Regions from separate parts of the Paenibacillus sp. JGP012 genome, predicted to be linked through region 3. Evidence: riboswitches for the same ligand, from Rfam matches in the RefSeq annotation. Region 3 holds a riboswitch; each other region holds the start of a gene.
What was found. Region 3 has a riboswitch for S-adenosylmethionine ahead of metA (homoserine O-acetyltransferase MetA). Riboswitches for the same ligand answer to the same signal wherever they lie in the genome.

Region 1 (3,284 bases), on a different contig from region 3:
CAAGCGGATGCCCTGTGCTTCAAGTGCAGGCTTGATGCTTTCCAAAATTTCAGCATGAGGTGTAGGTGAAGCACCTACTTTCAATTCAACGGTACGCGGAGCGCCTGCTGAATTATCCGCACCGCTGTCCGATTTCTTGTTGTTGCCGCAAGCTGCAAGCACTGCAATTAACATCAAGCTGAGTAGAACAATAGACCATTTTTTCATCTGTAAAACCCCTTCGACTTATATTTTTTCATCTATGTGTTATTTCCTGGTGAAATAAATGACCAGACGATCGCCAAGCATCTGCAGAAGCTGGACCAGAATAATCATGGATATAACGGATATAATCATGATTTCGTTCTGATAACGGTAGTATCCGTAGTTAATTGCCAACGTTCCCAATCCGCCGCCGCCAACCATACCCGCCATAGCCGTGTAAGATACCAGGGTCACAATCGTGATGGTAATGCCGGCAAGCAAGCCCGGTAGCGCTTCTGGCAGCAGCACACGTCTGACAATCTGTCCTGTGGATGCCCCCATTGCCTGTGCCGCTTCAATGACGCCGCGATCCACTTCTCGCAACGTATTCTCTACGAGACGTGCAAAGTACGGCGCAGCCGAGATAACAAGAGGTGGAATGACGCCAAGCACCCCAGTAGCAGTCCCTACCAGCGCACGTGAAACTGGAATCAGAGCAACAATTAATATAATAAAAGGTACAGAACGTAAGATGTTAACAATGACGGACAAAACAATATAGGTTACTCGAGATCTCGCTGATGCGGACCGCCCTGTCATGAACAGAATTACACCAAGCGGTAGACCAAGCAGAACGGTGAACAAGCCGGATGCAGCTAAAATTTGTAACGTCTCAATAGAGGCGGTGCCAACCTCATCCCAGTTTACTTTTGAAAAATCCATTAACGAAGCACCTCCACATCAAGTCCTTCTGCGGCAAGCTCGGATAACGTCTGCTCAATGGCTTGAACATCGCCCTCAAACCTTACAGTTAATTGACCATAGGGAACTTGCTTGATGGTAGAGATTGCGCCCTGCAGAATGGCAAAATCCACGCCTGTTTTGCGAACCGTTCGAGATAAAATCGCTTCATACGTTTTGTTTCCCAGAAACGACACTTTCACCAGCTTGGATGATACACCCGTTCCGAGCTCCGTTCCGGCATTCGCAAGCACCATTTCTTCCAGCGCCAGTCCACCTTCACGATCACGACTCACAAAATCCCGAGTAATCGCATGCTGCGGCTTCAGGAACACTTCAGTTACTGGCCCTTGCTCCACAATGCCACCTTGATGAATTACTGCCACCCGGGCGCAGATGTTCTGAATAACATGCATCTCGTGCGTGATAAGCACAATTGTCAGATTATACTTTTCGTTGATATCCAGCAGCAGCTTGAGAATCGAATCCGTTGTCTGCGGGTCAAGCGCAGAGGTCGCCTCATCACAGAGAAGCACACTTGGATCACTTGCAAGCGCTCGTGCTATGCCAACCCGCTGTTTCTGTCCACCCGATAGCTGTGCCGGATATTTGCTGCTGTGCTGCTCCAGACCGACCAAAGCCAGCATCTCCTTCACCTTGCGGTCAATCGCATCCTTAGGTGTATTCACCAGCTTTAACGGAAAAGCCACGTTATCGTACACTGTGGCAGAAGACAAAAGATTGAAATGCTGAAAAATCATGCCGATCTTGCGTCTTTGCTGCTGAAGTTCACTTTTGCCAAGCTCCGTCAGGTTAATTCCATCCACCCATACTTCGCCTGCTGTCGGACGTTCCAGCAAGTTAATGCAACGAATCAATGTGCTTTTCCCCGCACCCGAGTGGCCAATAACGCCGAATATTTCACCCTTCTGGATGCTTAAATCGAGCTCTGACAACGCCGTGGTTGTCTTGCCACGCCTGCCATATGTTTTGGTTAATCCAACCAGTTCTATCAATAGTACGGCTCCTTCCCCATCACCTACATATATCTTTACCCGAAGGAAGGGAAAACTCCCCTTTCTACGCAAAAAAAGAGCCCTTTGCAGATACAAAGATGGCTCTTTACGTGAAATGACCTTCTCATCTGCCAAAATCATATTCACTATGATTCTGTAGGAATTAGCACCTAACATCTGTAATGAAACACATTCATGTCATCAGCACAGATCGGTTGCCGGGCTTCATCGGGCCTGTCCCTCCGCCACTCTCGATAAGAGAAATATATTGTTTGTAGAATAATATAGGTTCTTGTAGTTCATCATGTATAATGATCAAACTGCATCAAATATTACATTTTTAAACTGCATTAAATGCTACAATGTCAAAACTCTATTAAATAGTGCATTTTAGATAAATAACAAATCCATGTAAATTGTGATCTGCAACTCAGTATAGTCCAAGTATTCCGATTTGTCAAAGGGTATTATTTCATGTTGTTACTGTGATATGCTTGATGCCATTATCGTCTCATGCCCTGTTTACGCCAGATTCGAGTGATATATCGATATGCTGTGTGCAGTGTTTCACAGACCATATCCACACCCTGCTGCATCTCCAGCAAATGCTGATCCAGATCCTCCAGCTTGACTTTCCCCTTCATCGTCTGATGCAGCTGCCATAGATCATCCTGCATTTCAGAGTTCATGTAATGAATCTCCATATTGCGCCGCTTGCGGAGCCTGCTCATGGGTTCACGATAATTTTCCTTGATTTTGATTAATTGCAATGCAAGCGCATGGTGTTCCCGATGATAATCAAATTGCCTAAGTACCGTATAATAAGAGAAATGCACCTTCGTCTTTGAAGTATTCAACTGGAATATTTCATTCAAAACGGTTCCCAGTTTGTCCAGTATGGCAAAGCATCGAATAAACGCATCCTTATAAAAATAGACATAACGCGCATACTCCCCCTTTTCAGCAGAGGTCATATCTTCGGTATAGCCGGCAACCACTTTTTTACGAAAATGGGCTGCTGCAAAATAGCTCTGCTCCAATTCATCCAATGATGATATCAGCCCTTGCGTCCAGATATAAAGCTTCCTGTAATCGTGTTCCGGGTCATGGTCCACATGCATCTGGCGCTCAAATGAATCCAGCGTGTGTGCCATTGCATCCATCGCTTCCTTCAGAATCCCCTGATTGACCCGCGGCTTCTCGCCAAGTAACGTACGCAGCATAGATGTCCTCCTCTTTCCACTAATGATGCAAAATATATGATGTCACAGCTGCTGGACAGCCACTACTTCTCCCCATTAACGGCTGCAAATGCTTGTAATCATTATAACTTGGTTTAGGTTG
Region 2 (3,284 bases), on a different contig from region 3:
CTTGCGGAAACCTTCGACAGTGGCCTGATAGCTTGAAGTAATTGCACAATCCGCTCCTGCACGAAAATAATCCGCGTGTACCTGCACAATGACATCCGGGTTCTCCAGCAGCACACGTGCAGACCAGAGCGGATCATCCAGATCACAGCCATGCTGCTCAAGCTCCGTAGCCAGTGCACCATCCAGAATCATGAGTGGATAGTCGTTCAGAATACGTTGAATTACATTGATATCATTCGTTTGCTCCATTTTAGTCATGGGGTCAACCCTCTTTTCTTCTTCGTACGATCTGTCAGGTAATATACGATGTAACACAGAATAATGAATGGAATACCGCAGTATAAAGCAATTCGCTGTGTCGGATCAAAAGCAATGCCGATGCAGGAGGCCAGGCACAGCAAAAATGAAACGATAGGTACGATTGGATATAGCGGTGTCCGGTAAACCAGATCCTGCACTTTGTTTCCTTCTCGCAGATACTGTCTGCGGAACATATACTGAGACACGCTGATGCTCATCCATACCGCCACTACAGCAAGACCCGAGATAGAGACAAGTGTAATATACACGGTTCCAGGTGCAATGATGCTGGACAGCAATGCCAGCGCACCACCAGCCATGCTGAGCACCAGCGCGTTGAACGGCACACCACGCTTGGTCAAGCGCGCAAACGATGGAGAGATGGTCTTTTTATCTGCCAGTGACCATAACATTCGTGAGGAAGCATATAATCCCGAGTTAGCTGCGGAAAGAATCGCCGTTAGAATAACAAAATTCATAATGTCTGCCGCATACGGAACACCAATCCGTTCCATCACGGCTACAAATGGACTTTCCAGCACGCTTGCGTCCGACATCGGCAGCAGCGCAGACAAAATAACAATTGTACCGATAAAGAAAATAATCAGACGCCATAATGTCGTATGAATGGCTTTTGGAATGTTTTTTTCCGGGTTTTCCGTCTCTCCGGCAGCAATGCCAATCAGCTCTGTACCCGAAAAGGCAAAGTTCACGGCCAGCATCGTCATTAATATGGCTGTGGCTCCATGCGGAAACCAACCTGATGCTGTAATGTTGGTAAAGAGTGGCGCCGGAGACGCATCTGCCATCGGAATAATCCCAAACATGGCAGCCCCGCCAATAATAATAAAGAGCACAATCGTCATCACCTTCACCAAGGAGAACCAAAATTCGGATTCGGCAAACAGTTTAACCGTGAACGCATTAAACAGAAAAATCATCAGAGCAAACAGTGCACTCCATATCCAGACATTTACGGACGGGAACCAGCGCTGCATCAGCAGCCCGGCTGCCGTAAATTCTGAGCCCAGTGCGACTGTCCAGGTCAGCCAGTACAGCCAGGCAACCGTATAACCTGTAGCTGGGCCGATATATTTGGCTGCGTAGCTGTGGAATGCACCCGTCTCTGGCATATATACTGATAATTCGCCCAGACAGAGCATAACCAGATACACGACGAGTGCCCCGATGAGATAGGATAAAATGGTACCGAGCGGTCCCGCCTGCTGAATCGTGTACCCCGAACTAAGGAATAATCCCGTTCCAATGACGCCGCCAAGCGAAAGCATGACCACATGTCTCGTTTGCATCTTACGCTGAAAATGACCTTTATCGCTGTTATTCTCCATATGACATACTCCCTGCTTCTTCATCCAGAGCAAACAAAAAAGACCCACTCTTCCCGAAGAGTGCGCCTCTACTGACAAATAAAAACAACTGCTCCTATCTATCAGGCTTTCACCCGCTGGAATTAGCACAGTATCCTTCAGATCTGTTGCTGAGGTTTCTAAGGGCCAGTCCCTCCACCTCTCTGGATAAGAAAATGATTTTTTATAACTATATCGACTGCCACCTGATGTGTCAACATTTAAATAGAATTACGCCTGCATCCTGTTCCAATAGCCTGCTCCCTCTACAAAATTCCAACGAGCTACTCTGTAGAAGACCCCGGATTCACAATTCTGGTCTTGACCTCATATGTGATGGGCACCTTCGCAAACACCTCATCCCAGTGATCCTTCACCTTCTTCCATGTCTTCGGATATTTGATTCGAATTGTGTCCCGAAAATCGGCAACATCCACCTGATACGTATGCTGGAGTTTATACAACATATCCTTAATCTGCTGTTCAACCAATTTTGCAAAATCCTTTTCCAAATCATCCCGATAAGCTCCCTTCTCCTCCTTTTCCGGAGCTCGCCAATCCTCCATCATCCAACCATCAGATTCGGCTTTAATGTGGAATGAAATGTCATCACCAACTACTTTCGGAATAATCTTGGTTCTTTTCTTTTTGATCTCATAGATTACCGTAAATCCTTCCTTGCTGTAGGTCTTGATGACTCCACCCTTTTGATTTGGTCTGAGCCAGGACAGAGCCTCCAGATCCGTTTGGTCAAGCTCACCGATAAACTTCTTGGTTTTGGCATCGAAGATGCTGCCGCCCGAGAACTTGTCCTCCCCGTTATAGTTCAGTACATTCTGCAATAGAAAACTCGACTCGGATTGCATCTGGGCATCAAGCTTCGCGAGCGATACAGGCTCCAGAATTTTGTTGGAAATATAATAATTATTCGTAATCCCCGTAAGATAAAATGCCGGAATGCGTGACGGGTCATTAGATGTAAGCACATCTACCGCACGATGATGACTGATCAGCACCAGACAGTTCGGGCGAATGTCGTTATCGCGCAGTATAAAATCCAGCAGCTGATCCAGCCCGTATTTTTTGGCAATATCCTTGGAAATCACAATGACCTTAAGGTGATGTCCAATGAGAGGGCGATCACGGCGCAAGGCAAACTGACGGAAAATCTGCAGCAAGGAATCACCAGAAAGCCGTTCATTGGAATAAGACGTTTTACCGGATGCAGGTGATCCTGACTGCTCACTTTTTTGGCTGCTGGAATATCCTGGCGCAATCTGAACGGTAGCTGTTACATTGTCCAGCTTGGGATAACGTCCTCCCTGCTCCGCAATTTTTTTCTCAAACTCGGTTTCTTGACCCACATCAATACCGAGAGCAACGTACAAGCTCAAGTCCTCAATTTCTCTGCTGCTCCAGCAGCCTGAGAGTAAACTCAGGATGGTCACAACGCAAGTGATCCGTCCCAGCAGGCGAAAGAAAATCATGCGTGCTTGCCTCCTTTTTTACGTATCATGCTTATGACCAACAGGATCAAGGGCAAGATGGCGAACAGCAAAACCGAAGCGTTACCCAGCATATCGCCAAGTGCAAAGGTTTCATCTACATTTTTGGGCA
Region 3 (3,284 bases):
AGCGGATTGGTTGGGGTCTCTATGAATACAGCTTTGGTGTTCGGCTGATACACCTTCTCCAGCGCTTCCAGATCATTCGTATCTACATAACTTGCCGTTACGCCAAAGCGAGACAGAATTCGCTCCAGCAGTCGATATGTTCCGCCGTACAGATCAAGTGAAACAATCAGATGATCTCCTTGACTGAACATCGCAAAGATCGTTTGCAACGCCGCCATGCCTGAGCTACAGGCAAAGCCTGCATCACCGGATTCCAGTGCCGCTGCAGCCTCCTCCAGCACTTTACGTGTTGGATTGGTTGTACGAATGTAATCAAACCCGGTGCTTTGTCCCAGCTTCGGGTGGCGAAACGCAGTGGATTGATAAATCGGAAAGTTAACGGCTCCTGTAACCGGTTCATTGATGGACCCAATCTGAGCTAAACGGCTTTCAATCTTCAACTTGTTATCTTCCATTACTGCATCCTCCTGTAATCACGATTAGATTTGCGGACCAATATCATAAGGTGTTTCCTGATACACATAGTAATTGAGCCAGTTAGAGAATAATAAGTTGGCGTGTGCACGCCAGGTAGCCGGAGGGATTTGGGACGGATCATCGTTCGGATAATAATGCTTAGGCAGTGCGATATCCAATCCTTTGGCTACATCACGGTCATACTCCCATTTTAAAGAGAACGGATCGTACTCGGCATGTCCTGTAGCAAAAATTTGTTTCCCATCCTTCGTAGCTACCAGAAATACGCCTGCTTCCTCGGACTCGGCTAAAATTTCAAGCCTGTCGTTTTTTTCGATATCCTCACGTCTTACGTCTGTATGGCGAGAGTGAGGCACGTTAAACACCTCATCAAATCCCCGGAGCAGTGGAACATGGGGTTTGTTGATCGTATGCGGGAATACCCCAAAACATTTTTCATCCAGCGGAACTTTGGGTACATCAAAATGGTGGTATAAACCAGCCTGGGATGCCCAACAGATATGCATGGTCGACGTTACATTGGTTTTGGTCCATTCAAAAATTTCCTGAATCTCCTTCCAATAATTAACGTCCTCAAAATCCAATTGCTCCACCGGCGCACCTGTAATAATCATGCCGTCGAAACGGCGGTGCTGGATCTCATCAAATGTTTTGTAGAACATGTCCAGATATTCCTGAGACGTATTTTTGGAGGTATGAGATTTGGGATGCACAAGCACCACATCCACCTGAATGGGTGTGTTCCCCACCAGACGCAGCAATTGTGTTTCGGTAGTCTCTTTGGTAGGCATCAGATTCAGAATAGCAATGCGCAGTGGACGAATATCCTGCTTGTATGCGGACGATTCGTCCATGACAAAGATATTCTCCCCTTCAAGCACTTCTTTAGCTGGTAGTGTGTCCGGAATTTTAATTGGCATGGTGAGTTGATTCCTCCTTGGTCGTCATAGATCACATTTGCCGCGAAAATCACTGCTGAGAAGTTGGGGCATACAACAAAGACCTCTCTCGGATTCCGAGAAAGGTCATATGTAAACAGATATGCGCCTCTCTCATCTCTCAGTTACAACAGCACCACAAGGATGCTTGGTCGCTGCAAGAATTAGCACCGTGCGGTATATCGCCGGTTGCCGGGTTTCATCGGGCTAGTCCCTCCACCTACTCTTGATAAGATTTCGCTGTATTCAATTATAATTCAAATTTATTAACTTTTACTTTAAAACATTCAGGCCCTCACGTCAAGATGCAGTTAGGTGTTTCTGATACCGAATTCGGAACCGATTCTACTCCGTAATCATACACTGCCTCAGAGCGCGAAATAGACACATTTTGCGCTTGAAAGCACTCTGGACCAGCGGTATACTAGACAAGTGTTTATAAGCCCTTATGTGAGAGGTGACATATTAAATGGATGGCGACCCGAGGCCCAATTGGCAGTCGATTTCCGAACAACTGCATAGAGAATGGATATCAGCATCGGCAGCGGGCCGTTTTTTCCGTTTGATTATAGATTGAACGTAAACAAGCGGAGACCTGTACATCGGGCTTCGCTGCCGACCGGCTGATCTGTTCTTTTGCGCCCATATTAATGATGAAATCCGCCTTGATGGCGGGTGCAGAAGGAGTAGATTACATGAAAATCCGGTTGGTTAATAACGGTGTATTTATTCCGGTGGATGACATCCAGCAAGCGCTGACTCCACCGGCTGAAGGTTTTTACTGGATCGATGCAGACGTAGATGATCTGGCTGTGCTGCAGCCCCTGTTCTCCATGCATGATCTGGCTGTGGAGGACTGCTTGAGTGATGAGGAGCAGCGTCCAAAGATTGAAATTTATGAAAATCATTATTTTATCGTGATCAACAGCATTCGCTTTGATGATGAAGAGATCTTTCTGCGGGCAGTCAATCTGTTTCTCGGCAGACATTTCATTATCAGTGTAACGAAACAGAAGGTCAGTGAATTACGGATGCTGAAGCCGATCCTGTGGGAACAGGAGATCAACAGTCCCGATCGCTTTCTCTATTTGCTGGTTGACTTGATTGTAGACAATTATTTCACCGTTGGTGACCGAATTGAAGCTCGCATCGAGAAGCTGGAAGAAGACATTCTGATGCACACCAAGAAATCACATCTGAATGAAATTATCGGTTTGCGAAGTGAAATATTGTGGCTGAAAAAAGTGCTTGGGCCTCAGAAAGAGGTTATCAACACCCTGAACAAAAAAGACCTGCGTCTGATTGATGATCAGCTGCAAAAATATTTCAGTGACATTTATGAGAATGCCGTGAAAATTTCGGAAACGTTCGAAACGTACCGCGACCTGATGGGCAACTTGCGAGAAGCCTATCAATCCAGTATCGCAAACCGGGCGAATGAGATCATGCGCGTGTTTACGGCCATTACAACTGTCTTCATGCCGCTGACCGTGATTACCGGAATATACGGGATGAACTTTGATAACATGCCTGAGCTGCACTGGAGATATGGTTATTACGCTGTCATTGGCCTCATGATTACACTCGGCCTGACGATGTTCTTTATTTTTCGCAAAAAAGACTGGATTTGAAATGGAAGACGAAGCGCCCCTCACCGGGAACGACTTCGTCTTTTTGGTATCTATTTTTCCTAAGCACTACCGAGCTAACCAACATTACGTTCCGTTTCTACATGTCTGCGGAAACGGATGCGAATCATACGCAATCGTTCATATACCTGCTCAAGGCTACCTGCTTCCGGGCGCTCTCCTCCATAAACTTTATGTAAGACAGGCTTCAGAAACGTATCGCCCAATTCCTCATATGCAC

Region 1: linked by a shared signal. The riboswitch ahead of HNR77_RS09310 (methionine ABC transporter ATP-binding protein) and the one ahead of metA (homoserine O-acetyltransferase MetA) in region 3 are both predicted to bind S-adenosylmethionine.
Region 2: linked by a shared signal. The riboswitch ahead of mmuP (S-methylmethionine permease) and the one ahead of metA (homoserine O-acetyltransferase MetA) in region 3 are both predicted to bind S-adenosylmethionine.

Annotation. Positions count from the first base shown of each region.
Region 1 covers NZ_JACHKG010000005.1:241,153-244,436, forward strand. Annotated here, with positions in the region: gene HNR77_RS09300 (MetQ/NlpA family ABC transporter substrate-binding protein) at 1-207, opposite strand, end outside; gene HNR77_RS09305 (methionine ABC transporter permease) at 247-906, opposite strand; gene HNR77_RS09310 (methionine ABC transporter ATP-binding protein) at 906-1,940, opposite strand; SAM riboswitch class I at 2,062-2,201, opposite strand; gene HNR77_RS09315 (Cthe_2314 family HEPN domain-containing protein) at 2,444-3,163, opposite strand.
Region 2 covers NZ_JACHKG010000006.1:63,866-67,149, reverse strand. Annotated here, with positions in the region: gene mmuM (homocysteine S-methyltransferase) at 1-249, opposite strand, end outside; gene mmuP (S-methylmethionine permease) at 255-1,649, opposite strand; SAM riboswitch class I at 1,741-1,842, opposite strand; gene HNR77_RS10085 (Ger(x)C family spore germination protein) at 1,952-3,154, opposite strand; gene HNR77_RS10080 (GerAB/ArcD/ProY family transporter) at 3,151-3,284, opposite strand, start outside.
Region 3 covers NZ_JACHKG010000007.1:174,665-177,948, reverse strand. Annotated here, with positions in the region: gene HNR77_RS11850 (aminotransferase class I/II-fold pyridoxal phosphate-dependent enzyme) at 1-455, opposite strand, end outside; gene metA (homoserine O-acetyltransferase MetA) at 480-1,397, opposite strand; SAM riboswitch class I at 1,527-1,651, opposite strand; gene corA (magnesium/cobalt transporter CorA) at 2,111-3,046, shown strand; gene HNR77_RS11835 (HRDC domain-containing protein) at 3,121-3,284, opposite strand, start outside.